One region of the Streptomyces sp. NPDC104106 genome, then DNA from elsewhere that is predicted to be linked to it. Evidence: riboswitches for the same ligand, from Rfam matches in the RefSeq annotation. Region 1 holds a riboswitch; the other holds the start of a gene.
What was found. Region 1 has a riboswitch for glycine ahead of gcvT (glycine cleavage system aminomethyltransferase GcvT). Riboswitches for the same ligand answer to the same signal wherever they lie in the genome.
Positions count from the first base shown of each region.

Region 2: it holds a riboswitch for glycine, as region 1 does, so the genes downstream of both, gcvP (aminomethyl-transferring glycine dehydrogenase) here and gcvT (glycine cleavage system aminomethyltransferase GcvT) in region 1, are expected to answer to the same signal.

Region 1 covers NZ_JBVJMF010000008.1:316,429-330,888, reverse strand. Annotated here, with positions in the region: gene glyA (serine hydroxymethyltransferase) at 1-687, opposite strand, end outside; gene gcvH (glycine cleavage system protein GcvH) at 693-1,082, opposite strand; gene gcvT (glycine cleavage system aminomethyltransferase GcvT) at 1,200-2,327, opposite strand; glycine riboswitch at 2,372-2,486, opposite strand; glycine riboswitch at 2,487-2,584, opposite strand; partial or broken gene ACZ60X_RS21490 (AAA family ATPase) at 2,747-3,423, shown strand; gene ACZ60X_RS21485 (enhanced serine sensitivity protein SseB) at 3,490-4,281, shown strand; gene ACZ60X_RS21480 (enhanced serine sensitivity protein SseB C-terminal domain-containing protein) at 4,456-5,292, shown strand; gene ACZ60X_RS21475 (ABC transporter permease) at 5,575-6,582, shown strand; gene ACZ60X_RS21470 (ABC transporter substrate-binding protein) at 6,653-8,443, shown strand; gene ACZ60X_RS21465 (ABC transporter permease) at 8,554-9,552, shown strand; gene ACZ60X_RS21460 (ABC transporter ATP-binding protein) at 9,549-10,646, shown strand; gene ACZ60X_RS21455 (ABC transporter ATP-binding protein) at 10,643-12,187, shown strand; gene ACZ60X_RS21450 (trimeric intracellular cation channel family protein) at 12,273-12,932, shown strand; gene ACZ60X_RS21445 (alpha/beta hydrolase) at 12,841-14,091, opposite strand; gene ACZ60X_RS21440 (thioesterase family protein) at 14,263-14,460, shown strand, end outside.
Region 2 covers NZ_JBVJMF010000015.1:204,713-219,172, reverse strand. Annotated here, with positions in the region: gene ACZ60X_RS30975 (FHA domain-containing protein) at 1-379, shown strand, start outside; gene ftsR (transcriptional regulator FtsR) at 422-1,159, shown strand; gene ACZ60X_RS30965 (bifunctional nuclease family protein) at 1,243-1,716, shown strand; gene ACZ60X_RS30960 (MerR family transcriptional regulator) at 1,978-2,661, shown strand; partial or broken gene ACZ60X_RS30955 (DNA polymerase IV) at 2,729-4,224, shown strand; gene ACZ60X_RS30950 (PRC-barrel domain-containing protein) at 4,146-4,517, opposite strand; glycine riboswitch at 4,637-4,731, shown strand; glycine riboswitch at 4,732-4,844, shown strand; gene gcvP (aminomethyl-transferring glycine dehydrogenase) at 4,906-7,791, shown strand; gene ACZ60X_RS30940 (TOBE domain-containing protein) at 7,904-8,323, opposite strand; gene ACZ60X_RS30935 (ABC transporter ATP-binding protein) at 8,352-9,632, opposite strand; gene modB (molybdate ABC transporter permease subunit) at 9,629-10,489, opposite strand; gene modA (molybdate ABC transporter substrate-binding protein) at 10,486-11,325, opposite strand; gene ACZ60X_RS30920 (molybdopterin-dependent oxidoreductase) at 11,532-12,020, shown strand; gene ACZ60X_RS30915 (TOBE domain-containing protein) at 12,808-13,203, opposite strand; gene ACZ60X_RS30910 (DUF1707 SHOCT-like domain-containing protein) at 13,363-13,944, shown strand; gene ACZ60X_RS30905 (APC family permease) at 13,974-14,460, opposite strand, start outside.

The DNA of each region.
Region 1 (14,460 bases):
GTGGGTCGTGGAGGTGACCACGTCCGCGTACTCGACCGGGTTCGGGTGCAGCCCGGCCGCGACCAGGCCGGCGAAGTGGGCCATGTCGACCCACAGGTACGCCTCGACCTCGTCGGCGATCCGGCGGAACTCGGCGAAGTCCAGCTGCCGCGGGTACGCCGACCAGCCGGCGATGATCACCTTCGGGCGGTGCTCCCTGGCGAGCTTCTCCAGCTCCGCCATGTCGACCAGACCGGTCTCCGGGTCGACGTGGTAGGCGACCACGTCGAACTGCTTGCCGGAGAAGTTCAGGCGCATGCCGTGGGTCAGGTGGCCGCCGTGCGCCAGGTCCAGACCGAGGATGGTGTCACCGGGCTGGGCGAGCGCGAACAGGGCCGCCTGGTTGGCGGAGGCGCCGGAGTGCGGCTGGACGTTGGCGTACTCGGCGCCGAACAGCTCCTTGACCCGGTCGATGGCGATCTGCTCGGCGACGTCGACGTGCTCGCAGCCGCCGTAGTAGCGCCGGCCGGGGTAGCCCTCGGCGTACTTGTTGGTCAGCACCGAGCCCTGCGCCTCCATCACCGCGAGCGGCGCGAAGTTCTCGGAGGCGATCATCTCCAGCGTGGACTGCTGGCGGCTCAGCTCGGCGTCGACCGCGGCGGCGATCTCCGGGTCCAGCTCGTGCAGGGACGTGTTCAGGACGGTCATGCGGATTACGACTCCTCGCCGCTGGTCTCGGCGGTGTACTCGTCGGCGGTGAGCAGGTCGGCCGGCTCCTCCGCGACGCGGACCTTGAACAGCCAGCCGCCCTCGAAGGGGGCGGAGTTCACCAGCGACGGGTCGTCGACGACGTCCTGGTTGGCCTCGGTGACCTCACCGCTGACCGGCGAGTACAGGTCGGAGACCGACTTGGTCGACTCCAGTTCGCCGCAGGTCTCGCCCGCGGTCACCGTGGAGCCGACCTCGGGGAGCTGGACGAAGACGACATCGCCGAGCGCGTTGGCCGCGTGTTCCGTGATGCCGACCGTCGAGACGCCGTCCGCGTCGGCGGCCGACAGCCACTCGTGCTCCTTGCTGTAGCGCAGCTGCTGGGGGTTGCTCATGGCCTGAATTCTCCTGTACGCGCGGGAGTGCTGATGAAGGGGGGAGGGCTGGATTCGCTGCTGAGCAGCGGAAATGTGCGCAGCGTCACGTCGCGTGGACGCCTCGCGCCCAGTCTTTTACCTCTGGCGCTTGTAGAACGGCAGCGCCACGACCCGGTACGGCTCGTGGCTGCCGCGGATGTCCACGCCGACGCCCTCGGTACCGGGTGCCGCGTGCGCCGCGTCGACGTAGGCCATGGCGATCGGCTTGCCCAGGGTGGGGGAGGGGGCGCCGGAGGTGACCTCGCCGATCACCGCGCCGCCGGCCACGACGGCGTACCCGGCGCGCGGGACGCGGCGGCCCTCGGCGACCAGCCCGACGAGGACCCGCGGCGGGTTCTGCTCCGCGCGCGCGGCGGCCTGGGCGAGCGCCTCGCGCCCGACGAAGTCGCCCTCCTTGTCGAACTTGACCACGCGGCCGAGTCCGGCGTCGAACGGGGTCAGCGAGGTGGTCAGCTCGTGCCCGTACAGCGGCATGCCCGCCTCCAGGCGCAGGGTGTCCCGGCAGGACAGCCCGCACGGCACCAGGCCGACGCCCTCGCCGGCCTCGGTCAGCGCCTGCCACAGCTCCACCGCGTGCTCCGGCTTCACGAACAGCTCGAAGCCGTCCTCGCCGGTGTAGCCGGTGCGGGCGATCAGGGCCGGGACGCCGGCGACGGTGCCGGGCAGGCCGGCGTAGTACTTCAGGCCGTCGAGGTCGGCGTCGGTGAGGGACTTCAGGATGCCGGGGGACTGAGGGCCCTGGACGGCGATCAACGCGTAGGCGTCCCGGTCGTCGCGGACCTCGGCGTCGAAGCCGGCCGCGCGCTCGGTGAGGGCGTCCAGCACCACCTGGGCGTTGGAGGCGTTGGCGACCACCATGTACTCGGTCTCGGCGAGCCGGTAGACGATCAGGTCGTCCAGGATGCCGCCGTCGGCCCGGCAGATCATCGTGTAGCGGGCGCGGCCGACGCCGACGGAGGCGATGTCGCCGACCAGGGCGTGGTTCAGGAAGGCGGCCGCCTCGGCGCCGGTCACGGTGATCTCGCCCATGTGGGAGAGGTCGAACAGACCGGCGTTCGTGCGCACCGCGACATGCTCGTCGCGCTCGGAGCCGTAGCGCAGGGGCATGTCCCAGCCGGCGAAGTCGGTCATCGTCGCACCGAGCGAGCGATGCAGCGCGTCCAGCGCGGTACGGCGCAGCTCGGTGGGTTCGGTACTGCTCATCGGTCGGTCGTCTCCCAGGGCAACAGGGATGGGGCGAGGAACGTTCCTCCCCATCTGTCATCGGAACCTGAGAGGTTCGCCGGGACCGCCACGAGGACGATCACGGCTTGCACCTTGGGTGGAGCCGCTGTCCGGGAGCGGCCCGCTTTTCAGATGTGCCTCGCCCGCGCGGTAACGGTGCCTGAGAGATTCAAGGGAGGGACTTGCTCCTTCGGCGTCCCAGCGAAGGCTGCTGGGAACTCTCCCGCGCGGATTCAAGCGGCCGGTATGCAGTTGGCGGCCACATCATTGCACGGCGAGCGGGCTTTTGTAACCGACCTGTGGCAGGGAGCGGACCCCGCCGCCGACACCGTCCATTACCTTCTCTTTACTCGTAACGGGAATGACTGTTACCGAGTCGACAGGGGAGGGCGATCACGGTGAACAGGACCCCGGTGTACGCCACCGCCACCACCGGCATCGCGGTGCCGAGGCAGCGTCCCGCGCCGGCCCCGGTCGTCCGCGACCTGCGCGACCGGGCGGGCCGCGGCCCGCACGCCCTGCTCTTCGGCCCCGGCGGCCTGGTGGTGGTCACGGGCCTGCCCGGCAGCGGCAAAGTCCACCTTGACGGACCGCGCGGTCCCCGGCCGCCGCGTCGACTCCCAGGACACCCGCGACCGCTGGGAGGCGCGCATGCCCGCTTCCTGCCCTACGCGCTCTACCGCCCCCCTGGTCCGCCTCGCCCTCCCCCACGCTCGGCTGCGCTCGCGCGGGGGAACCCCCATCGCCGGGCTGCGCCGCGCCCTGCGCACCGGAGAGGGGGTCGTCGTGCACGCCTGCGGCACCCGGAGCTGGGCGCGCGGCCTGCTCGCCCGCGAGGCCCGCCGCCGTGGCGGCACCCTGCACCTGCTGCTGCTCGACGTCACCTACGCCGCCGCCCGCGCGGGCCAGCGCGAGCGCGGCCGGGGTGTCTCCCGCTACGCCTTCGCCCGGCACCGCCGTACGACCGCCCGCCTGCTCGCCGTGGTGGAGCGGGGCGAGCTGCCCGCCGGCGTCGGCAACCCTGCTGGACCGGCCCGCGGCGGACGCCCTGCGCCGGATCGTGTTCACAGGGTGAGGGGTTGTCGCAGGCACCCGCTAGCCTTCATGGTCACAGCAGTGGTTCCCAGCAGGCGGTAGGCAGATGGACTTCCCGGCGGACATTCCCGCGGACTTCCCGGCACAGACGCACCCCCACCCGCACGGCGGCTGGCCCGGCAACGAGCTGGAGGAGGTGCTCGCGGCCTCCCTCGGCGTACCCGCCGCGGCCGGCCGGATCATCGAGGTCCTGGGCCGCAGCTTCCTGTGGATCCCGCTGCCCCAAGGCGGCGGCCCCGGCAGCGGCCCGCTCGACCTGCCCACGCTGGAGATCGACGGCCAGGCCTACGTCCCCGTCTTCAGCTCCGAGGAGCAGCTGCGCATGGCGGCCGGCCCCCACATGGCGTACACCATCGCCCCCGCCGTCGAGTTCGCGCGCGGCCTGCCCCCGCAGGTCGGCCTCGCGGTGAACGCGGACGCGCTGGTCGGCATCCCGCTCCCGCCCGCCGCCGTGGCCGAGCTGTGCCGCGCCGGCCGCACCCCCCTCGACGGCCCGAACACCGGCGGCCGGGTCCGCCTCTTCGAGCCCGACTGGCAGGACGACCCGGTCGACTTCCTCTCCGCCGCGTCCGCCGAGTTCGCCGGGACCGGCGTGGTCCTCACCGCCCGCCGCTGCCTGGCCGCCGTCGAGACGGACGACCCGGTCATGTTCGTCGGCGTCGAACTCTCCCAGTGGGAGGGCGACCTGCGCACCCGCCCCATGGACGCCCTCGGCCGCGCCCTGGGCCGCGTCCCGGTCGCCTGGCCGGTCAGCCTGGTCCTCCTGGACGTCACGGACGACCCGGTGGCCCAGTGGATGAAGACGAGCGTGCGGCCCTTCTATCAATACGGCCTCTAGGAGCCGGCCCGACGGCAGCGGCCCCGAGGGGCGCGGGGCCCTGTCCGATGCGCGGCTGCTCCGCAGGGGCGCGAACAACCCACCACTGAGCCGCGCACGCGCCCAGGGCGGCGCCCCGCCGGGCGCATAAGCTGTCCCCACACACGGGGCACGCAAAAGAGAAGGGCACGACAGGTGAGCGCGAGCCACAGCGGCAGCGTCGAGCACACGCTGAGCCAGGTCACGCCCGGACGCTACGACGCCTACGAGGCCCTGCTGCGCGCCCTCGCCACCCCCGCCTCCGGCCAGATCTGGATGCTCCTGTGGCGCGGCCAGGCCGGCACCCCGGACGCGCAGTACGGGACCATGGAGGTCGACGGCCTCCCGTACGCGCCCTGCGTCACCTCCGCGCAGGAGCTGTCGGCCAGCGGCTGGAACCGCTCGTACGAGGTCGTCGACGGCCTCGACGTGGCCCGCACCCTCTACCCCGACCACTACGGCCTCTGGCTCAACCCGCACGCCCCGGGCGGCGGCGTCGGCATCCCCTGGCTCGATCTGCGGCGCATCGCCACCGGCCTGGACCGCCAGCCCGCCGGCCCCCTCCGGCTCACCGAACCGGGCATCGAGATCCCGCAGTTCTACGCCCTGCTCGCGCAGAACGCCCACCACACCCCCGCCCTGCGCTCCCTGCGCCGCGCCTGGGTGCAGCCCGCGCTCGGCGCGCCGTACCTCGCCATCGGCCTCGACCTCTACGACACCTCCCCGGCCGCCGTCGACTCGGTGCGCGCCATGATGCAGCAGTCCGTCGCCGCCGTCCCCGAGGGCCTGCCGGTCTCCACCGTCGCGATGAGCGACGACCACGACCCGGTCGTGATGTGGATGCGGGGCAACGCCCGCCCGTTCTACGACCGCGACGCCCACGCGGCCCTCCCCCCGACGAACCCGCAGCCCCAGCCGCAGCTCCAGGCGCCCCCGCGGCCGCAGGCGCCGGCCGCCGGCTACGGCTATCCGCCGGTGCCCGGCGGCTACTGACCCGCCCGGCCCCGGCTCCGCCGACCTCGGCTTTCGGCCACCAACTCGGCCGATTCGTCCCCGCTTACCGTCCGCTCGCCGCAATTCACTGTCCGCATACCAGGAAACGCCTGCTTGCATCACGGTTGCGCATCCATTCGCCGTCAAGGCTGGCGGCTTGTCGCGCGGGCATTGAAGACTCCCCCTTCAAGGGGTTCGCCCCTGTGTACGACGGACTGATTGATGCCGCTACCAGCGGCAAGTGCGGGCCGGCTACCGCCGGTTGAGAGGGGTCCCAGCCTAATGACGGCACCATTGCACGAGCCGGCCGCGGAAGCGGCCCCGGGTGCGGCCGAGGAAGCGGCGGTCGCCGCCGCCGACGCGAAGGCCGTTCAGGGCCGTTCCCTGGGACGGATCGCCTGGGAGCGCCTGAAGCGGGACAAACTCGCCCTGACGGGCGGCGTCGTCGTGCTGCTCCTCATCCTGGTCGCGCTGCTCGCGCCGGTGATCACGAGCCTCGTCGGGCAGGACCCGGACGTCTACCACGAGAACCTCATCGACCCGCTGTTCAGCACGCCCAAGGGATCGCTGGGCGGCATCAGCGGCGACCACCTGCTCGGTGTCGAACCGGTCAACGGCCGCGACATCTTCGCGCGCATCATCTACGGTTCACAGGTCTCCCTGCTGGTCGGTTTCCTGTCCGCCCTGGTCGCCGTCGTCCTCGGCACGATCCTCGGCATCCTGGCCGGCTTCTTCGGCGGCTGGGTCGACTCGCTCATCAGCCGTGTGATGGACGGTCTGCTGGCCTTCCCGCAGCTGCTCTTCATCATCGCCCTGGTCTCCGTCATGCCGAACAGCATGCTGGGGCTGACCGGCACGGGCGTGCGCCTGTTCGTGATGATCCTGGTCATCGGCTTCTTCGGCTGGCCCTACATCGGCCGCGTGGTGCGCGGCCAGACGCTCTCGCTGCGTGAGCGCGAGTACGTCGAGGCCGCCCGCTCGCTGGGCGCGGGCCGCTTCTACATCCTCTTCAAGGAACTGCTGCCCAACCTGGTCGCACCGATCATCGTGTACACGACGATGATGATCCCCACCAACATCCTCACCGAGGCGGCGCTCAGCTTCCTGGGTGTGGGCGTCAAGCCGCCGACCCCCTCGTGGGGCCAGATGCTGTCGAGCGCGATCGACTACTACGACTCGGACCCCATGTACATGGTGATCCCGGGCGTGGCGATCTTCATCACCGTGCTGGCGTTCAACCTCTTCGGCGACGGCGTGCGCGACGCGCTGGACCCGAAGGCCTCCCGCTGAACCGCCGCACCCCTAGCGTCCCGTGTGCTCAGCCACGGGGTCTCTCATCAATTCCGGAGGATCCGAGATCGTGACTACCCAACGCACCTCAGGGCGGCGCAAGCAGGCCCTTGCCGCTGCCGCAGTGGTCGCCGGGCTGCTGACCACGGCGGCGTGCGGCGGTGGCAACGGCGGCAGCGACTCGAAGAACGGCGCTGCCGGCTTCGACGCCGCCAACAACAAGGTCGCCCAGGCGTCGCTGGCCAAGAAGGGCGGCGAGCTGAAGTTCGCGTCCGCCCAGGACGCCGACTCGTGGGACACCACGCGTGGCTACTACGGCTTCATGTGGAACTTCTCCCGCTACTACGCCCGCCAGCTGGTCACCTACGCCACGGCGCCGGGCAAGGACGGGTCGAAGGTCGTCCCCGACCTGGCCACCGACACGGGTAAGGTCTCGGCCGACGGCAAGACCTACACGTTCACCCTGCGGGACGGGATCACCTGGGAGGACGGCAAGGCCATCACCTCCCAGGACATCAAGTACGGCATCGAGCGCGTGTGGGCGCAGGACGTGCTCTCCGGCGGTCCCACGTACCTGAAGGACGTCCTGGACCCGGACGGCAAGTACAAGGGCCCGTACAAGGACACCAGCAAGGACCACCTGGGCCTGTCGGCGATCGAGACGCCGGACGCGAAGACGATCGTCTTCCACCTGCCCAAGCCCAACGCGGACTTCCCGGACATGCTGGCGCTGCCCTCGGCGTCCCCGGTCCGGCAGGACATGGACACCAAGTCCAAGTACGCGCTGCACCCGTTCTCCTCGGGCCCGTACAAGTTCCAGTCGTACGACCCCGGCAAGTCGCTGGTCCTGGTGCGCAACGACAAGTGGAACGCCTCCTCGGACCCGGTCCGCAAGGCGTACCCGGACAAGGTCAGCATCAAGTTCTTCAGCAACGCCAACGACCTCGACCAGCGTCTGATCAACGGCGACTACCAGCTGGACATGACCCAGACCGGTCTGTCCCCGCAGGGCCGCCAGACCGCGCTGAAGCAGGACAAGGGCAACCTGGACAACCCGGTCTCCGGCTACGTCCGCTACGGGGTCTTCCCGCAGAGCGTCAAGCCGTTCGACAACGTCCACTGCCGCAAGGCCGTGATCTACGGCGCCGACCACGTGTCCATCCAGACCGCGCGCGGCGGCCCGATCGCCGGTGGTGACATCGGCACCAACATGCTCCCGCCGTCGGTCGCCGGCGCCGAGGGCCAGAAGTACGACCCGTACAACATCGCAGGCTCCGGCAAGAACGGCGACGTCGCCAAGGCCAAGGACGAGCTGAAGCAGTGCGGCCAGCCGAACGGCTTCAGCACCACCATCGCGGTCCGCAACAACAAGCCCGCCGAGGTCGCCACCGCCGAGTCGCTCCAGGCGGCGCTGAAGAAGATCGGCGTCAACGCCCAGATCGACCAGTACGACGGCTCGCAGACCACCGGCATCATCGGCAGCCCCTCGAACGTCCAGAAGAAGGGCTACGGCATCATCATCATGGGCTGGGGCCCGGACTTCCCGACCGTCCAGGGCTACGGCCGCCCGCTGTGGGACAGCCGCTACATCCAGCAGAGCGGTAACAACAACTACGCCCTGATCAACGACAAGTCGATCGACGGCCTCTTCGACCAGTACACCGCCACGCTGGACGACGCCAAGAAGGCGGAGATCTCGACCCAGATCAACCACAAGGTGATGGACGGCGCGTACTACCTGCCCTTCACCTTCGAGCGGTTCCTCAACTGGCGCGGTTCGAACCTGGCGAACGTCTACACGTCCGACGCGTACAACGGCATGTACGACTTCGTCAACCTGGGTCTGAAGAACCCGAAGTAATCCCGGCACACCCGCTGAACTGCACGAAAGGCAGGTGAAGGCCGGCGCGGTGTGACCGCGGGCCGCTGGACACAATCCGGCGGCCCGCGATCCGCGGCGGGCCGTACGCTGTGCTCGCTTACCTCATCAGGCGGCTGTTCGCTGCCGCAGTGATGCTGGTGGTCACCATCGTGGTGGTCTTCTGCATCTTCTTCCTGGTCCCGAAGTGGGCGGGCGTCGATCCCGCCCTGAGCTTCGTGGGCAAGCAGGCCGACCCGGCCGCCGTCGAGGCGGTGCGTATGAAGCTGGGTCTGAGCGACCCGCTCTACGCGCAGGTCTGGCACTTCTTCAAGGGCATCTTCGTGGGCCGCACCTACGCGGCCGGCGGCGATGTCACCCACTGCGCGGCGCCGTGCTTCGGCTACTCGTTCCGCAGTGAGCAGGCTGTCTGGCCCGTCCTGACCAGCCGTTTCCCGGTGACCCTGGAACTCGCGCTCGGTGCCGCCGTGTTGTGGCTCGTCTTCGGTGTGGCGGCGGGTGTCCTCTCCGCGCTCAAGCGGGGCAGCCTGTGGGACCGCGGCGCCATGGTGGTCGCCCTCTCCGGCGTCTCCCTGCCCATCTACTTCACCGGTCTGCTCGCCTCGGCGATCTTCGTCTTCGGACTGAAGTGGTTCAACGGCCAGTACGTGTCCATCACGGACAACTTCGGCAGTTGGCTGGGCGGCATGATCCTGCCCTGGATCACGCTCGCCTTCCTGTACGCCGCGATGTACGCGAGGATCACCCGTGCCACCATGCTGGAGATCCTGGGCGAGGACTACATCCGCACCGCGCGCGCCAAGGGCCTGAAGGAGCCGGTCGTCATCGGCAAGCACGCCATGCGCTCCACGATGACGCCGATCCTCACCATGCTCGGCATGGACCTCGGCGCCCTGATCGGTGGCGCGATCCTCACCGAGACCACGTTCAGCCTTCCCGGCCTGGGCCAGGCGGTGCTCAACGCGATCCGTAACCAGGACCTGCCGATCATCCTCGGTGTCGTCCTGATCACGTCGCTGGCCGTGCTCATCGCCAACCTGCTCGTGGACCTCCTGTACGCCGTGATCGACCCCCGGGTGAGGCTCTCATGACCGAACTCAGCAAGAGCGGGGCGGCCGTCGGCGAGCCCACCGAGTCCTCGCCCGCGCCGTCCGCCTTCCTCGAAGTGCGTGACCTGAAGGTGCACTTCCCGACCGACGACGGCCTGGTGAAGTCCGTCGACGGGCTCAGCTTCCAGCTGGAGAAGGGCAAGACCCTCGGCATCGTGGGCGAGTCGGGCTCCGGCAAGTCCGTGACCTCGCTCGGCATCATGGGCCTGCACACCGCGGGCCAGTACGGCAAGCGCAAGGCACAGATATCCGGCGAGATCTGGCTGGACGGCACCGAGCTGCTGTCCGCCGACCCGGACGACGTGCGCCGGCTGCGCGGCCGCCAGATGGCGATGATCTTCCAGGACCCGCTGTCCGCGCTGCACCCGTACTACACGATCGGGCAGCAGATCGTGGAGGCGTACCGGATCCACCACGACGTCGACAAGAAGACCGCGAAGAAGCGCGCGGTCGAGATGCTCGACCGCGTCGGCATCCCGCAGCCGGACAAGCGGGTGGACAACTACCCGCACGAGTTCTCGGGCGGTATGCGCCAGCGCGCCATGATCGCCATGTCGCTGGTGAACAACCCCGAACTGCTGATCGCCGACGAGCCGACCACCGCGCTCGACGTGACGGTCCAGGCGCAGATCCTGGACCTGATCCGCGACCTGCAGAAGGAGGTCGGCTCCGCGGTCATCATCATCACCCACGACCTGGGCGTCGTCGCCGAACTGGCCGACGACATCCTGGTGATGTACGGCGGCCGCTGCGTCGAGCGGGGACCGGCCGACAAGGTGTTCTACGAGCCCCGCCACCCCTACACCTGGGGCCTGCTCGGCTCGATGCCCCGGCTCGACCGCGAGCAGCAGGACCGGCTCATCCCGGTCAAGGGCTCGCCGCCGTCCCTGATCAACATCCCGTCCGGCTGCGCCTTCAACCCGCGCTGCCCGTACGCCGACCTGCCGAAGGACAACGTCACCCGCACGGTCCGCCCCGAACTCGCCGAGGTCGGCAGCCGGCACTGGGCCGCCTGCCACCTGAGCAAGGAGCAGCGGGAGCGGATCTGGACCGAAGAGATTGCGCCGAAACTGTGAGTGACGAGAAGGCCGAGAAGGCAGGGGCTACTCCCCGGCAGAGCGAAGAGAACGGCCGCGTCGCCGACGGCGAGGTGCTGCTGAGGGTCACCGGCCTGCAGAAGCACTTCCCGATCAAGAAGGGCCTGCTCCAGCGGCAGGTCGGGGCGGTGCACGCCGTCGACGGGATCGACTTCGAGGTCCGCTCCGGGGAGACCCTCGGCGTGGTGGGCGAGTCGGGCTGCGGCAAGTCCACCATGGGCCGGCTGATCACCCGGCTGCTCGAACCGACCGGCGGAACCATCGAGTTCGAGGGCAAGGACATCACGCACCTCGGGGTGACGGGCATGCGCCCGATGCGCCGAGACGTGCAGATGATCTTCCAGGACCCGTACTCCTCGCTGAACCCGCGCCACACCATCGGCACCATCGTCGGAGCCCCCTTCCGGCTCCAGGGTGTCGAGCCGGAGGGCGGGATCAAGAAGGAGGTTCAGCGGCTGCTGTCGGTGGTCGGCCTCAACCCCGAGCACTACAACCGCTATCCGCACGAGTTCTCCGGCGGTCAGCGCCAGCGCATCGGCATCGCCCGTGCGCTGGCCCTCAAGCCGAAGCTGGTGGTCGCCGACGAGCCGGTCTCCGCGCTCGACGTGTCGATCCAGGCGCAGGTCGTGAACCTCATGGACGACCTCCAGGAGGAACTCGGCCTGACGTACGTGATCATCGCGCACGACCTGTCGGTGGTGCGGCACGTGTCGGACCGGATCGCGGTGATGTACCTGGGCAAGGTCGTCGAGCTGGCCGACCGGGACCTGCTGTACAGGACGCCGATGCACCCGTACACCAAGGCGCTCATGTCCGCGGTGCCGATCCCGGACCCGAAGCGGAAGAACGCCAAGAGCGAGCGCATCCTGCTCAAGGGCGACGTGCCCTCGCCGATCTCGCCGCCCTCGGGCTGCCGCTTCCACACCCGGTGCTGGAAGGCGACGCAGATCTGCAAGACCACCGAGCCGCCGCTGCTGGAGCTGCGGCCCGGCCAGCGCGTCGCGTGCCACCACCCGGAGAACTTCGAGGACCAGGCGCCGCAGGACACCGTCCTGCTGTCGGCCGCGAAGGAGGCCGCCGAGCTGGTCGCCGACGAGGTGCTGGCCGCGTCGGCCCAGACCTCCGAGGCCCTGGCCACGGCGGTCGCCGAGGGCGAGCTGGGCTCCGACCAGCGGCCCGACGAGGCGGAGGCGGCGGCCGAGGGCCCATCCTCCCGGGAACCGGCCGACGAAGCCGACGCGGAGTCCGCCGGGGAGCCGACCGGGGAAGCCGTGGAGGAGCCGGCCGCGGGATCTGCCGAGGAGTCCGCCGCGGAAGCCGACGCGGAGTCTGCCGGGGAGGCCGTGGAGGAGCCGGCCGCGGGATCTGCCGAGGAGTCCGCCGCGGAAGCCGACGCGGAGTCTGCTGAGGAGCCGACCGGGGAAGGCGGGGAGCCGGCCGCGGCGTCCGCCGAGGCGTCGACCGGCGCGGGGAGCGAGGCTCCTGCCGAGGAGAAGACCCGGAAGTCGACCGGCAAGTAAGAGTCGCTTACCAGGCTCACAGGGGTGCCCCCCTGTGAGCCTGGCTTCGTAAGGTCCATGCGCCCCGGCAGGCGAGAATGTCGGGGTGCATTTCCAGCCACTCTTCAGCCCCTCTGTCCAGCACACGCTCGATGTCATCGGCATCTTCGTGTTCGCGATCTCCGGCGCGCTGCTGGCCGTCCGGAAGAACTTCGACGTGTTCGGCATCGCCGTCCTCGCCGAGGTGACCGCGCTGGGCGGGGGGCTGTTCCGCGATCTGGTCATCGGGGCGGTACCCCCGGCCGCCTTCACCGACCTCGGGTACTTCGTCACCCCGCTGCTCGCCGCGCTCGTCGTCTTCTTCCTGCACCCGCACGTGGAGCGGATCCAGGCGGCGGTGCTCGTCTTCGACGCGGCCGGCCTCGGCCTGTTCTGCGTCAGCGGTACGACGAAGGCGTACAGCTACGGCCTCGGCCTGACCGCGTCGGCGACGCTGGGCCTCGCGACCGCCGTCGGCGGCGGCGTGCTCCGGGACGTGCTGGCCAACGAGGTGCCGTCACTGCTGCGCTGGGACCGCGATCTGTACGCGGTCCCAGCGATGGTCGGCGCCACGATGGTGGTGCTGTGCATCCGTTACGACGTGCTGACCCCGTTCACCAGCGGGCTCGCGGTCGTCACGGCTTTCGTGCTCCGCCTGCTCGCGATGCGGTTCCACTGGCGAGCTCCGCGCGCCTGGAACCGCCGGTCGACGGTGTCAGAGGATTGAGCGGAGTCGCCGTGCGGGTGTGGCCCGGGGTGCCGCCGTGCCCTGTCATCACCCGGGTCAGCCACTCGAACACGGTGGGCACCTGCGGCCGCCACAGCGCCATCGAGTGCGGTCCGGAACTGCGGGGCAGGAACACCACCCGCACCTCCGTCGGCGGCTTCGCGATCTGTTCCAGCGCCACACCGGCCTCGTAGCCGTCGCCGCTCTCGCCGGAGATGTAGAGCGCGATCCGCGGCGGGGTGCGGTAGCCCTTCAGGATGTAGTAGGGATTGTTGGCCCGCCGCAGCTCCAGGCTGCCCGCGGCCAGTGAGTTGCGCTCGCCGATCGGGTCGTTGTAGCCGGAGAGGCTGATGGCGGCCCGGTAGCGGTCGGGGTGCGCGACGGCGAGCTTGGCCGCGCAGTGGGCGCCCGCGGAGTAGCCGGCCGCGGCCCAGCCGTCCGGCGCGGACTCGGCGCGGAAGTTGTCCGTGATCATCTTCGGTACGTCGATGCTCAGCCAGGTGTCCGCGTTCACGGTGCCCGGGATGTTGGCGCACCCGGTGTCGATCTTGGCGATCAGGTTCGTGCGCGGGGAGACCAGGATGAACGGGGCGACCTGGCCGCTCTTCATCAGCGGCTCCAGCTGCTCGTGCACCTTCATGGAGCCGAACCACGCCTTCGCCGAGCCGGGGTAGCCCGACAGCAGCTCGACGACCGGGAACTTCTTGTTCTTGTACGCCGGGTCGTTGTACTGCGGCGGCAGCCACACGTACACCTCGGCGTTCACGCCTGACACCCGGCCCTTGAGCTGGGTGACCTCCACCCCGCCGGCCGCGCGCATGCCGGGACCGTCGGCCGCGGTGAACTTCTGCTGCACCTTGGGCAGCCGCTTGTACGCTATTCCGCCCGTGCCGTCGGCGCCGAGGTTGGCGGCCTGCTGGACGTGGTTGCCCGTGCCGAGCAGGTCGGCCCAGTTGTCGTACAGGTTGTTGGCGTTGTTGACCAGTACGAAGACGAGGGTGATGGCCGTGGCCTGGGCGAAGAACAGCATCAGTACGCGCGAGGTGACACGCAGGGCCTTGGGCCCGCGCACCCGCGACCACAGTGCGAGCGGCAGTATCAGTGCAACCACGGCCAGCACGATGGCCGTGTAGAGGAACGGAGTCCCGGTGAGGCTCATGTCCCCATAGAGGGGAATCCGTGGTCCGAGGTTGTGGACGTGTAGGGACACTTACTTAGAAATTGCCGGAGCCTCACCCGGATGGCGCATAGAACGAGGTCGCAGGCGGGTGGTCAGAGTATCGCAAGAAGAAAGCTACCGCTTAGTAGTTTCCTGTTGTACCGTTCGTCCATGCCAGAAGGAGCCTTCGCACCGACCGCGCCGGCAGTCATCGGCGCCAGCGAGTTCGACCGCGACACCGCCGTCACCCGGCGTGAGCCCGGGGTCTACGACATCGACCTCTCGGCCGGCTGGACCATCATCAGCGCCGTCAACGGCGGCTACCTGCTGGCCGTGCTCGGCCGGGCCCTCGCGGACACCCTGCCGCAC
Region 2 (14,460 bases), on a different contig from region 1:
GATGACCGGCCAGACGCAGGTGCCGATGCTGTCGCCCGAGGCGCAGGCCGCGGTGGACGCGCTGCCGATGGGCTCGGCGCTGCTGGTGGTGCGCCGGGGGCCGAACTCGGGCAGCCGCTTCCTGCTGGACTCCGACCTGACCACGGCCGGCCGGCATCCGCAGAGCGACATCTTCCTCGACGACGTGACGGTCTCCCGGCGGCACGTGGAGTTCCGCCGCTCCCCGGACGGCTCGTTCACCGTCGCCGACGTGGGCAGCCTGAACGGCACGTACGTCAACCGAGAGCCGATCGACCAGGTCGCCCTGCACAACGGCGACGAGGTGCAGATCGGCAAGTACCGGCTGGTGTTCTACGCGAGCCGGCAGCAGGGCTTCTGACCGCCCCCGGACCGGTGTCCGGGGGGACCCCAGGGAAGGTCCATGCTTCATACACCGAGCGGTGGTGCCGGAAGCGGCACCGCCGCCAGGGACAGCGGGCTGATGAGCATCGGCACGGTGCTGAACGCGCTGCGCGAGGAGTTCCCCGACGTCACGATCTCCAAGATCCGTTTCCTGGAGTCGGAGGGGCTCATCGAGCCGCAGCGCACCCCTTCGGGATACCGCAAGTTCAGCGCCGGGGACGTGGAGCGCCTGGCGCACGTGCTGAGGATGCAGCGGGACCACTATCTGCCGCTCAAGGTGATCCGCGAGCATCTGGACGCCATGGAGCGAGGTGAGGCCGTCCAGCTGCCCCTCGTCGGGCGTCAGCGCACTGGTGAGGAGCGTCCGGAGCCGGCGCCGGTGCCCACGGTCGCCCGGGTGGGGCGGGCCGAGCTGCTGGCGGCGGCGGACATCGACGAGGGCGAGCTGAAGGAGTGGGAGTCGTACGGGCTCCTCGCTCCGCTGGCGGACGGGGCCTACGACGCGGAGTCGGTCACCGTGGCCGCTCTGGTGGCCGAACTGGGCCGGTTCGGGATCGAGCCGCGTCACCTTCGGGTGATGAAGGCGGCCGCCGACCGCGAGGCCGGGCTCGTCGACCAGGTGGTGGCCCCGCTCAAGCGCCACCGCAACCCCCAGACCAGGGCACTCGCCGAGGCCCGTACCAAGGAGCTGGCGGTGCTCACGGTGAAGCTGCACGCGGCCCTGGTGAAGAGCGCGCTCGGCGTACGGCTGCCCTGACAGCGGGCCGCCGGCCCGCCGGATCGGGCACCTGTTCCCGGCCCGACTACCCAAACGTCCCGGGCACGGCCTAGGGTTGCTGTGTGAACGAGCTCGATGTCGTAGGTGTCCGGGTCGAAATGCCCTCCAACCAACCGATCGTGCTCCTGCGCGAAGTGGGGGGCGACCGTTACCTCCCCATCTGGATCGGGCCGGGGGAGGCGACGGCGATCGCCTTCGCCCAGCAGGGCATGGCCCCCGCCCGACCGCTGACGCACGACCTGTTCAAGGACGTGCTGGAGGCCGTCGGCCAGGAGCTGACCGAAGTACGCATCACCGACCTGCGGGAGGGCGTCTTCTATGCGGAGCTGGTCTTCGCCAGCGGCGTCGAGGTCAGCGCCCGTCCCTCCGATGCCATAGCGCTGGCGCTGCGCACCGGGACGCCGATCTACGGCAGTGACACGGTGCTGGACGACGCCGGTATCGCCATCCCGGACGAGCAGGAGGACGAGGTGGAGAAGTTCCGCGAGTTCCTCGACCAGATCTCGCCCGAGGACTTCGGCACCAGCAACCAGTGAGCCGAGGGGCAGCTGACCGCGCGCAGCCGGTGGACACCGGCTGCCAGGGCTCCTGCGGGCGGCGTGTGCGGGCCTGTGCCACCGGCGATCGAGAGCGTCCTGCGGCTCCCCACGAGGGCATTCGGCTAGCCTTTCCCCGCGGTGGGACACGGGAAACCACTCCTAGGGTGATTATCACTCGGCGTGCCGAGTGTGGCGATCGTTGACGCACCCCTGGTGACTGCCTACCGTCGAGAAGGCAGGTCAAGGACGGAGGTCGGCGTGAGAACCAGCGGCGACGGTACGGCTGGGGGTGCCCCCGGACGCGGGTTCGGGGAGAGCGGTCCGTACCCTCCCCCGAGTTCACAGCTGCGCTCGAACGGGGGGTACCCCCAGGCGAGCGGCGCGGTCGACCACGCTCCGCGGCGGCCGACGGTGGTACCGGACGGCGGAGGGGCGGCGTCCATGACGTCCGAACAGATCGGCTATCGCGGGCCCACGGCGTGCGCGGCCGCGGGCATCACCTACCGGCAGCTCGACTACTGGGCGCGCACCGGTCTGGTCGAGCCGAGCGTGCGGCCCGCCTACGGGTCGGGCACCCAGCGGCTGTACAGCTTCCGGGACGTGGTCGTCCTGAAGATCGTGAAGCGGTTCCTGGACACCGGGGTGTCGCTGCAGAACATCCGCACGGCCGTCCAGCACCTGAGGGAACGCGGTTTCCGCGACCTGGAGCGGATGACCCTCATGAGCGACGGCGCCACGGTGTACGAGTGCACCTCCCCGGACGAGGTCCACGCCCTGCTCCAGGGCGGTCAGGGCATCTTCGGGATCGCCGTCGGCGTGGTGTGGCGGGATGTGGAAAGCGCGCTCTCCCAGCTGCACGGTGAGCGCATCGACACCGGCGAGACCCTCGTCGGGCACAACCCCGCGGACGAGCTGGCCCGCCGCCGCAACCGGGCGGTCTGACCGCCGTATCCCGCGCCCGGTGTCCCGCGCCACGGCATTGTCAGTGCCGTGGTGCAGCATCGGTGGTGTGAGACACGCGCCGACCATCCTGCATCTCGACATGGATGCCTTCTACGCCTCGGTGGAGCAGGCAGCCAAGCCGAGCCTGCGCGGGAAGGCGGTCGTGGTGGGCGGGCTCGGTCCGCGCGGTGTGGTGGCCACCGCGTCATACGAGGCACGGGTCTTCGGGGTGCACTCGGCGATGCCCATGGCCCAGGCCCGCCGGCTGGCGCCCAACGCCGCGTATCTGGTCCCGCGCTTCGGGGTGTACCGGTCGATCAGCGAGCAGGTGATGGCTCTGCTGCGGGAGCTGTCGCCGCTGGTGGAGCCGCTGAGCCTGGACGAGGCGTTCGTGGACCTGGACGCCGGTGGGACGGCCTGGGACGAGGAGTCGGCCCGGCTGGCCGGGGCCAGGCTGCGCTCGGACATCCGGGCGGTCACCGGGCTCACCGGGTCGGTGGGGCTCGCGGCGTCCAAGATGCTCGCGAAGATCGCCTCCGAGCAGGCCAAGCCCGACGGGCTGGTGCTCATCGAGCCGGGGACCGAGCGGGCGCTGCTGGGGCCGATGCCCGTGCGGACGCTGCCCGGCGTGGGCCCCGCGACCGGCGATCATCTGCGCAGAGCCGGGATCACCACGGTCGAGGAGCTGGCCGAGGCGGGCGAGGACGAGCTGATACGGCTGCTCGGCAAGGCGCACGGGCACGCGCTGTACGCCATGGCGCTGGCCCATGACGACCGTCCCGTGGTGGCCGAGCGCGAGGCGAAGTCGGTGTCGGTCGAGGACACCTACGACGTGGACATCCACGACCGGCCGCGGATCGGACTGGAGGTGCAGCGGCTCGCCGACCGGTGCGTGCGGCGCCTGCGCGATGCCCGGCTGTCCGGGCGGACCATCGTGCTCAAGGTGCGCAGGTACGACTTCTCGACGCTGACCCGCTCCGAGACGCTCAGGGGGCCCACGGACGACCCGGCGGTCGTCCGGGAGGCCGCGGCGCGGCTGCTGGACTCCGTGGACACCACGGGCGGGGTACGGCTGCTCGGTGTGGGCGTGTCCGGCCTCGCCGACTACACACAGGAGGACCTGTTCGCACAGGCCATGCCCGTCCCCGCGGCTTCGGCTGACGAGCCGCAGGGCGCGGTCGTCCCGGCTGTCGAGCGGCGCCCCGAGCCCCCTGAACGGCAGTGGCGGGCCGGGCAGGACGTGCGGCACGCCGAGTACGGGCCCGGGTGGGTGCAGGGCAGCGGCCTGGGGAGGGTGACGGTGCGGTTCGAGACGCCGCAGTCCCCTCCGGGCAGGGTGCGGACGTTCCTGGTGGGCGACCCCGCGCTGGAGCCGTCGGATCCGTTGCCGTTGGTGCCGGATCCCGCTCGCCCGCCCGCCGGACCCGGCCGGCCGGGCGGGGCACCGCACGGCCATCCCGCCGATGTGTGAGGGGGGACCCTGCTCAGCTCTCCTCCGTGCCCGCCAGCTTGCCGAAGTCGTGGTCCGGGAGGGACGGCGGCGGGGCGGTGTCGAGGCCGTAGTGGTGGTAGAGCTGGAGTTCCTGCTCGGGGGAGAGGTGGCGGCCCACGCCGAAGTCGGGGGCGTCCTTGATGAGGGCGCGGTCGAAGGGGACGTGGAGGGTGCCCTCGACGAGTTCGCTCGGCTCCAGCGGCACGAAGGCGTCGCGGGAGAACAGGCCGGTGCGTATGGCCGCCCACTCGGGTACGCCGGTCGCGTCGTCCAGGTACACCTCGTCGACGGTGCCGATCTTGGTGCCGTTGCGGTCGAACGCCTTGCGGCCGATCAGGTTGCGCGGATCGATGTCGGTCTGCACGGTCGCTCTCCCTCCACGTGGTCGCAACTCATTCGTAAGCACTACAAAAGAGCACATTCACGGAGGCGGCCACTCGAGGGCTCAGGCGTTGACCTCGCTGGTAACCTGATGTCGGCTGCTGAACCCGCGCGGGAGAGTCCTCCGACCACCTCGGAGGCGCCGAAGGAGCAAATCCTCCCCGGAATCTCTCAGGCTCACGTACCGCACGGGCGAGGTCACTCTGGAAAGCAGGGCGGGTGTCGACGGCTTCCGCTCTCACCGACGGTGAAAGCCGGGTCCCTCGGGCGCCCGGTGAAGCTCTCAGGTCGAGATGACAGAGGGGGAGGCCGTCGGGGTACCCGCGCCGTGGTGCCCCTCGAAGGTCGCGTCAGACCAGGAGGCCTCCGCAATGACCGCCCACCGCATCCCGCTCTCCGACCTCGAAGCGGGCGTTCCCTTCGAGCAGCGCCACATCGGGCCCGACCACGAGGCGCGGGCCAAGATGCTCGCGCAGGTCGGATACGGCTCCCTGGACGAGCTGACCGCCGCCGCGGTCCCCGACGTGATCAAGAACGCCGACTCCCTGGACCTGCCGGGCGCCCGCACCGAGGCGGAGGTGCTCGCGGAGCTGCGCGCCCTGGCCGACCGCAACCAGGTGCTCGGTTCCATGATCGGTCTGGGGTACTACGGGACGTTCACGCCCCCGGTCATCCTGCGCAACGTCATGGAGAACCCCGCCTGGTACACGGCGTACACGCCGTACCAGCCGGAGATCTCCCAGGGGCGCCTGGAGGCGCTGCTGAACTTCCAGACCATGGTCGCCGACCTGACCGGACTGCCCACCTCCGGTGCCTCCCTCCTCGACGAGGGCACCGCGGCCGCCGAGGCCATGGCGCTGTCGCGGCGCATGGGCAGGAACAAGAAGGGCCTGTTCCTGGTCGACGCGGACGCCCTGCCGCAGACCATCGCCGTCATCGAGACCCGCGCCGAGCCGACCGGTGTCGAGGTCGTCGTCGCCGACCTCAGCGCGGGCATCCCGGCCGACATCGCCGCCCGCGAGATCAACGGCGTGCTGATCCAGTACCCGGGCGCCTCCGGTGCCGTACGCGACATCAAGCCGGTCATCGACCAGGCACACGGACTCGGCGCCCTCGTCACCGTCGCCGCCGACCTGCTCGCGCTCACCCTGCTCACCTCGCCCGGCGAGCTGGGCGCGGACATCGCCGTCGGCACCACCCAGCGTTTCGGCGTGCCGATGGGCTTCGGCGGCCCGCACGCCGGCTACATGGCCGTGCACGAGAAGTTCGCGCGCAGCCTGCCCGGCCGGCTCGTGGGCGTCTCCGTCGACGCCGACGGCCACAAGGCCTACCGGCTCGCGCTGCAGACCCGTGAGCAGCACATCCGCCGTGAGAAGGCCACCAGCAACATCTGCACCGCGCAGGTGCTGCTCGCCGTGATGGCCGGCATGTACGCCGTCTACCACGGCCCGGAGGGACTCAGGACCATCGCGCGCCGGACGCACCGGTACGCCGCGGTCCTCGCCGAGGGGCTGAGGGCCGGCGGTGTCGAGGTCGTCCACGGCGCCTTCTTCGACACCGTCACCGCGCGCGTGCCCGGCAAGGCCGCCGAGGTCGTCGCGGCCGCCCGCGACAACGGCGTGAACCTGCGCCTGGTCGACGCCGACCACGTCTCCGCGGCCTGCGACGAGACGACCGACCGGGCGCGGCTCGGTGCCGTCCTCGCCGCCTTCGGCGTCGCCGGTGACATCGAGGCGCTGGACACGGCCGCCGCGGACGCCCTCCCCGAGGCGCTGCTGCGCACCGACGCCTACCTGACCCACGCGGTCTTCCACCAGCACCGCTCCGAGACCGCCATGCTGCGCTACCTGCGCCGGCTCTCCGACCGCGACTACGCGCTCGACCGCGGCATGATCCCGCTGGGCTCCTGCACCATGAAGCTCAACGCGACCACCGAGATGGAGCCGGTCACCTGGCCCGAGTTCGGCGGGCTGCACCCCTTCGCCCCGGCCGAGCAGGCGCAGGGCTACCTCACGCTCATCCGCGAGCTGGAGGAGCGGCTCGCCGAGGTCACGGGCTACGACAAGGTCTCCCTCCAGCCCAACGCCGGTTCGCAGGGAGAGCTGGCCGGTCTGCTCGCCGTACGCGGCTACCACCGTGCCAACGGCGACGACCAGCGCACCGTCTGCCTGATCCCGTCCTCCGCGCACGGCACCAACGCGGCCAGCGCCGTGATGGCCGGCATGAAGGTCGTCGTCGTCAAGACCGCCGAGGACGGTGAGATCGACGTCGCGGACCTGCGCGCCAAGATCGAGCAGTACCGCGACGAGCTGGCGGTGCTGATGATCACCTACCCGTCGACACACGGTGTCTTCGAGGAGCACGTCGCCGACATCTGCGCCCAGGTGCACGAGGCGGGCGGCCAGGTGTACGTGGACGGCGCCAACCTCAACGCCCTGGTCGGCCTCGCCAAGCCGGGCCACTTCGGCGGTGACGTCTCGCACCTGAACCTGCACAAGACCTTCTGCATCCCGCACGGCGGCGGCGGTCCCGGCGTCGGCCCGGTGGCCGTACGGTCGCACCTGGCGCCGTACCTGCCGAACCACCCGCTGCAGCCCGCGGCGGGGCCGGAGACCGGCGTGGGTCCCATCTCGGCGGCTCCCTGGGGTTCCGCGGGCATCCTGCCCATCTCCTGGGCGTACGTCCGGCTGATGGGCGGCGAGGGCCTCAAGCGGGCCACGCAGGTGGCCGTGCTGTCCGCGAACTACATCGCCAAGCGCCTGGAGCCGCACTACCCGGTGCTCTACACCGGTCCCGGCGGCCTCGTCGCGCACGAGTGCATCATCGACCTGCGCCCGCTGACCAAGGCCACCGGCGTGAGCGTGGACGACGTGGCCAAGCGGCTGATCGACTACGGTTTCCACGCGCCGACCATGTCCTTCCCGGTGGCCGGCACGCTGATGATCGAGCCGACCGAGTCCGAGGACCTCACCGAGCTGGACCGGTTCTGCGACGCGATGATCGCCATCCGCGCGGAGATCGACAAGGTCGGCGCCGGTGAGTGGCCGGCCGAGGACAACCCGCTCCGGGGCGCCCCGCACACCGCCGCCGCGCTCGGCGGTGAGTGGGCGCACGCCTACAGCCGCGAGGAGGCCGTCTTCCCGGCCGGTGTCTCGGCCGCGGACAAGTACTGGCCGCCGGTGCGCCGGATCGACCAGGCCTTCGGCGACCGCAACCTGGTGTGTTCCTGCCCGCCGCTGGACGCGTACGAGGACTGAGCCGCCACGAGAGCCGGGTCTCGTCCACGAGGACCGAAGGAGCGGTGATCTCAGGGCCCCGTCCGCATCCCCGGGCGGGGCCCTGCCATGTCTCCGGCGGATCGCCGGTTCGCTAGGCGGTCGCCAGTGACACCTCCGTCGCCTTGATGAGCGCGACCACGTCCGAGCCCACGAAGAGGCCGAGGTCCTCGACCGCGTCCTTGGTGATCGCCGCCGTCAGTTCGCCGCCGTCGACGGCGATCCTCACGGTGGCCATGACGGCACCGGGCGTGAGGCCGACGACGGCGCCGGGGAGCCGGTTGCGGATCGACAGGCCCTTGACGGAGCCGGTGGCCAGGGAGACCTCGGTCGACTTCACCAGGGCGCGCACGACGGAGCCGGGGGCGAGGCCGAGGTCCCGCGCGGCCTCCAGGGTGATGGCGGCCATGAGGTCCTGGCCGCTGTCCAACCGGAGCCGGACGGTGGCCATGGCCTCGCCGGTGCTCACCTCGGTGACGGTGCCGGGCAGCTGGTTGCGGATGCTCAGGGTCATGGGCACCCACCGTAGGGCGCCCACTCGGTCAGGCCGGGTACGCGTGGGTCTGTGCCGCTTTGACCGTCGCCCAGACGGCCGCGCCGGGGTGCAGATCGAGGTCGGCCGCGGCGACCGTGGTGAGGTCGGCCGCCAGCGGGAGGTCGCCGACGAGGTCGGCGCGGATCTGGTCGCCGTGCGTCTGCAGGCCCTCGACCTCGCAGCGCCACAGGTTCCGGGCGCTCGCGCCGGTCGGGCGGTCCCGGAACAGGGTGACCGCGGAGGGCGGGAACGCCACGAAGACCGGCCCGGACAGCTCCTCGGTGGTCGTGAGCGAGGGCCCGGCGTCGAGCCGTACGGTGTGCCCGTCGGCCCGGCCGCGGTAGAGGTTGAGGCCGACGAGCTGGGCGATGTAGTCCGTGCGCGGGTGGCGGGCGATGTCGGCGGGGGTGCCCTCCTGGACGACCCGGCCGTCCTCGATGACGACGAGCCGGTCCGCGAGCACCATGGCGTCCAGCGGGTCGTGGGTGACCAGGACGGCGACCGCCTCGAACTGAGCGAGATGGCGGCGGAGCTGGGCCCGGACCTCCAGGCGGGTGCGGGCGTCCAGGGCGGCCAGCGGCTCGTCCAGGAGCAGCAGCCGGGGACGGGTGGCGAGCGCGCGGGCGAGGGCCACCCGCTGGGCCTGGCCGCCGGACAGCCGGCGGGGTTTGGCGTGGGCGTGGCCGGCGAGTCCCATGCGCTCCAGCCAGGCCGCCGCCTGGGTACGGGCCTCGGCCTTGGAGACGCCGTGGCAGCGCGGGCCGAACGCGACGTTGTCGAGGGCGGACAGGTGGGGGAAGAGCAGGTAGTCCTGGAAGACGACACCGACGGGGCGGGATTCCGGGGGGGTGCGCTCCAGCGAGGTGCCGTCGAGCCGGAGGTGGCCACCGGTGAGGGGCAGGAGACCGGCGAGGGCGCGGAGGGCGGTGGTCTTGCCGGCGCCGTTGGGGCCGAGCAGGGCGATGACGTCCCCGGGGGCGGCGGTGAGGGTGACGTCCAGGCGGAACGCGGTGCGGTCGACGAGGAGGTGGGCGTCGAGGCCGTCCTGAGAGTGCGGGTGGGCGGTGGGGCGCCGGCCTTCGCCCGGCTGGCGGCACCCGGCCGCACCACCCGTGCGGGTTTCGTCGCCGGGCGTGGGTGGCCCCTGCGGGGATGCGGCACCGTCGGCGGCCGCGGGTTCCCCCGGCGGGTGCGAAGGGCGGGAGCCGTCCGTGGGCGCCGGCGTGGGGGTGTGCGGGGCGCGGCCGGGGGTGGTGGCGTCCGGGGTGGTGGGACGGGGGTTTGTCATGAGGGTGTCATCCAGCGGTCGCGCAGGCCGGCCAGCACCGCGATCGACACCGCGAGCAGGACCAGGCTCAGGGAGATGGCCGCGTCGGGGTCGTTCTGGAGCGCGAGGTAGACCGCGAGGGGCATGGTCTGGGTGCGGCCGGGGAAGTTGCCCGCGAAGGTGATCGTCGCGCCGAACTCGCCGAGCGCGCGGGCCCAGGCGAGGACCGCGCCGGCGGCGATGCCGGGGGCGATCAGCGGCAAAGTGACCCGGCGGAACGCGGTGAAGCGCGACGCGCCGAGCGTGGTGGCCGCCTCCTCGAAGCGCGGGTCGGCCGCGCGCAGGGTGCCCTCGACGCTGATGACCAGGAACGGCATCGCGACGAACGCCTCCGCGAGCACGACGCCGGTGGTGGTGAACGGCAGCGTGATGCCGAACCAGGCGTCCAGCCACTGGCCGATGACGCCGTTGCGGCCGAGGGCCAGCAGCAGGGCGACACCGCCCACCACCGGTGGAAGGACGAGCGGGAGCGTCACCAGGGCGCGGACGAACCCCCGGCCCGGGAACTCCGTACGGGCCAGCAGCCAGGCCAGCGGCACGCCCAGGACGAGGCTCACGGCCGTCGCGGCGGTGGCGCTGACCAGGGACAGCTGGAGCGCCTGCCAGACGCCCGTGCTGGACAGCTGGCCCGGCAGCGTGCGCCAGGGCGCGCGGACGAGCAGCGCGAGCAGCGGCAGCAGCAGGAACGCCAGCGCCACCACACCCGGCAGCAGCAGCGGCAACGGCACCCCGCGCCGGCCCCCCGTGCCGGCGCGGCGACGCCGCGGCCGGCCCGTGCGGGGGCCGGTCGCGACGCCGGGCTGGAGAGGCGAGGTCATGGCTTGAGGAACCCGGCCTCGCCCAGCACCTTCTGGCCTTCGGTGGAGCGCACGAGGGCGATGAACGCCTTGGCCGCCTCGGCGTTCGGCGCGTTCTTCAGCAGGGCGATCGGGTAGTCGTTGATCGCCTCGGACGACTCGGGGAACTCCACGCCCTGCACCTCGCCACCGGCGGCGTGCACATCGGTCTGGTAGACGACCGCCGCGTCCGCCTCCTTCAGCTCCACCTTGTTGAGGGCGCTCTTGACGTCCTGTTCGTAGGAGACCGGCGTGAGCTTCAGATGGCCGGCGTCCAGGGCCTTCTGCGCGGCGGCGCCGCACGGCACCGTCCTGTCGCACAGCACGACCTTCAGGCCGGACCGGGTGAGGTCCTTCAGCGAGGCCACCTTGTGCGGGTTGCCCGGCAGGGTGGCGATCTCCAGCTGGTTGCGGACGAAGGTGGCGGGAGTGCCGGCCGCGTCCTTCCCGTCCGTCACGATCTTCATGGTCTTGGGGCTGGCTGCGGCGAAGACGTCCGCCGGGGCGCCGCTGGTGATGCTCGCGGCGAGGCTGTCGCTGCCGCCGAAGTTGAAGCTGACCTTGGTGCCCGGATGCTGCTGCTCGAACTCCTTGCCCAGGGCCGTGAAGCTCTCCTTGAGGGAAGCGGCGGCGAACACGGTCACGTCACCGGACAGCTTCGTCGAGGACGACGACCCGGATCCGGCCGAGGTGTCCTTGGACGTGGCCGAGCCGGAGGAGCCGGACGACGAGGAGCAGGCGCTGAGGGCCAGCAGGGCGGCGGCTCCCGCACCGGCCACCTGCAGCATCGGCCGGGTCCGGCGCACGGAACGGGTCATCACGGATGTACTCCTCGCGTTCTGCGGAACAAGTGTCGCGCCCTGCCACGGCCGGGGAACCGGCCGTGCGGCGATGATACTGCCGCATCTGCCAGGCGTAAGTCTGCTGTCTCATCGCATGAGCTGCGCAGTTCTGACGCGTGGCTCGCATGTGCGTTTGTACGGCGTGTCCCGGCGGGTACCGTCCAGCGGGGAGGTGGTCGCAGATGACGCTCGCGCAACTCGCCCTGACCGGCGACCTGGCCCGGCCCGCCCGGCTGACCGTCCCGGAGCTGCAGCGCTGGCCGCAGCACCGGGTGGCCGTCAGCTTCGAGTGCGCGACCAGCGGCATCCAGCGCCACCGCTTCACCGGACCGCGCCTGTACGACGTCCTCGCCGACGCCGGCCCCGGCTTCGACCCCGCCCGCCGCAAGGACCGGCTCCGCTTCCTCATCGCGGTCAGCGGTACCGACGGCCACCACGCGGTGCTGTCCTGGGCCGAGATCGACCCCGACTTCGCCGACGCGCCCGTCCTGCTGGGCGTGAGCATCGACGGCACCCCGCTCGACACGGCCGGGCCCCAGCTGGTGCTGCCGCAGGACCGGTGCGGCGCCCGGCACATCAGCGGGATCACCGCGATCCGGGTGGACGGCGGCTACCGCTGTGACCGCGCGGCTGCCGCCGCACCCGGTCACGCAGCAGCGGCACCTCGGTGAACCGCACGCCCGGCCGGGTCGACCGGGTTGTCCCCGGCACTGCGCCGGGTTCAGCACCGTGCCCGCGTCGGCCGGCGCCGGCCGCGGAACCAGCGCGCGTCGAAGGCGACCGGGCGCGGGGTGCCGCCGAAGTGCCCGTCAGCGCGGGAGGCCGCGTGCAGTTCCTTCGGCAGCAGACGCCCGCCCGGGTGAGGTGCGGCCCTCCCGCCACGAGCCGGTAGCCGGTGAGCCCGGCACGCAGGGTGCCCCGGCCCGCGACGACGGTGCCCGTCGAGGCGGAGGCGCCGCGTTCGCCCGCCGCGATCTGCTGGTGCACGATGGTGGTGCCGTTGCCGACCGGGCCCAGCCACCGGCCAGTTCGAAGGCGACGTCGGGCAGCAGGGCGGCCCTCGCGCCGGCGGTGTGGCCGTCGGGCGGACCGGCCGCGATCACCGCCGACCGGCCGGCCTCGGGGACGCCTGCGACCGGCTCCCCCTGGGCGCGGCGCACGACCGACACGCACGGGGCGAGGCCGCAGCTCGCGATGCGCCCGTCCTCCTCGTGACCGCCCGGGGTGCCGCGGCGTCCTTCACCCGCATCTCTCGGGCAGGTCCAAGAGCGCGCACAGGGCGCGGCCGGTGCCTCGGCGAAACCCGCCCGCCGCCGTGTCCTTGCCGTGGACGACCGGGGCGCCCGCTGCCTGGCGTCCTTGAGGTCGAGGACGGCGGGCGGCCGTACTCACCTCGGTCCGCCGGCAGCCCTTCTCGGCCGCCGCCTCACCCGCACGTCAACTCCTGCGGCGGCCGGATCAGACCCGGTCGACGTGCACGTTGGTGGACTTCACGCGCGCGGTGGCCTCCATGCCGACCTCCAGGCCCAGTTCCTCGACGGCTTCCCGGGTGAGCAGGGACACCAGGCGGTGCGGGCCCGCCTGGATCTCCACCTGGGCGGCGACGTCGCCGAGCTTGATCGCCGTGACGATGCCGGGGAAGGCGTTGCGGACCGAGGTGGAGGAGGCGTCCTCCTCGCCGCCGGCCGTCCTGGCCAGCTCGACCGAGAACGCGGCGAGGTCACGGCCGTCGATGAGCCGCCGTCCGGCCTCGTCGCGATGGGTGGCCATCCGACCCGCGTCGGCCCAGCGGCGGGCGGTGTCCGGGCTCACGCCGAGCAGCCGCGCCGCCTGGCCGATCGTGTAGGACTGCATGCCGGTCACGATAGGGCCATCCTGCGGGAACCGTGGACGTGGGGTTGGCCGTTGGGTATAACGCGATATAGCGTTAGTTCGCGACGACGGTCCCCGCGGGGACGACGACGGCTCCCTGCGGGGACCTGCTGAGAACGGGGTGAGGGAATGGCGGCCGACATGGTGGCCACGGACGAACGTTCCGGGCTGCGTGCCTCGCACGCGGACCGGGACCGGGTGGTGGAGGTGCTGGCGGCCGCCGCGGGTGACGGCCGGCTCACCGCCGAGGAGCTGGACGAGCGGGTGACGGCCGCGCTGTCCGCGCGTACGCATGGGCAGTTGGCGGCGCTCACCGCCGACCTGCCCGCCGGGCCCGGTGCGGCACCGGCACCGGTGGCGGCCAAGGACGTCGCCCGGATCGAGCAGCGGTACGCCTCGACGTCCCGCGAGGGCCGCTGGGACGTGCCGCGCCGGCTGGAGATCGACTCCGCCTGGGGCGACGTGACCCTGGACTTCTCCGACGCCGTCCTCACGCACGACACGCTCGCCATCGACCTGGACATGTGCGGCGGCACCCTGCGCCTGATCACCCGGCCGGACATGCTCGTGGACGCCGACTCCCTGGTGCTCGGGCACAGCCGGACCAGGGTCCGCCCGCCCCGTGATCCAGCGGCTCCGGGCGCGTTCCGGGTGGAGATACGGGGGCGGATCAGCATGGGCAAGCTGGAGGCGCGGCAGCCCCGGCGGTGGTTCGGGCGGTAGGGCGCGCCGCGCCCCACCCGGACCGGGCCTCAGCCCGTGTGCACGCGCGGCCGGCGCTGCCGGTTCGGTTCCGCCTCGCGCAGGACCTCACGGGTGACCGGGGCGACCTCGCCCTGCCCGAAGAGGAAGAAGCGCAGGAAGTTGGCGAACGGATTGCCCTCGGTCCACTCGAAGTAGATGTGCGGTGTGCAGCCCGTCATGTCGCGGACGTTGAGGAGCAGCGCGGCCAGGGCGTTCGGGATGGACGCCGACTCCAGGGTGAGCACCCGGTAGCGGCCGTGCAGCACCTCGCCCCGCACGGTCAGGCCCGCCTCGAACTCGGAGGGGTCGGTGACCGTGACCTCGACGAAGACGAAGTCCTCCTGCTCGGGCATGTCGTTGTCGGCGCGGATCTGCTCGATCTTGTCGCGGTATTCGGCCTTGTCGCGATGGCCGGGCTCGTTGGCGATGAACCGTATCTTCCGGCTGGCCATGTCCCGGATGAATCGTTCCGCCATCGGATCGAACGTCACACTG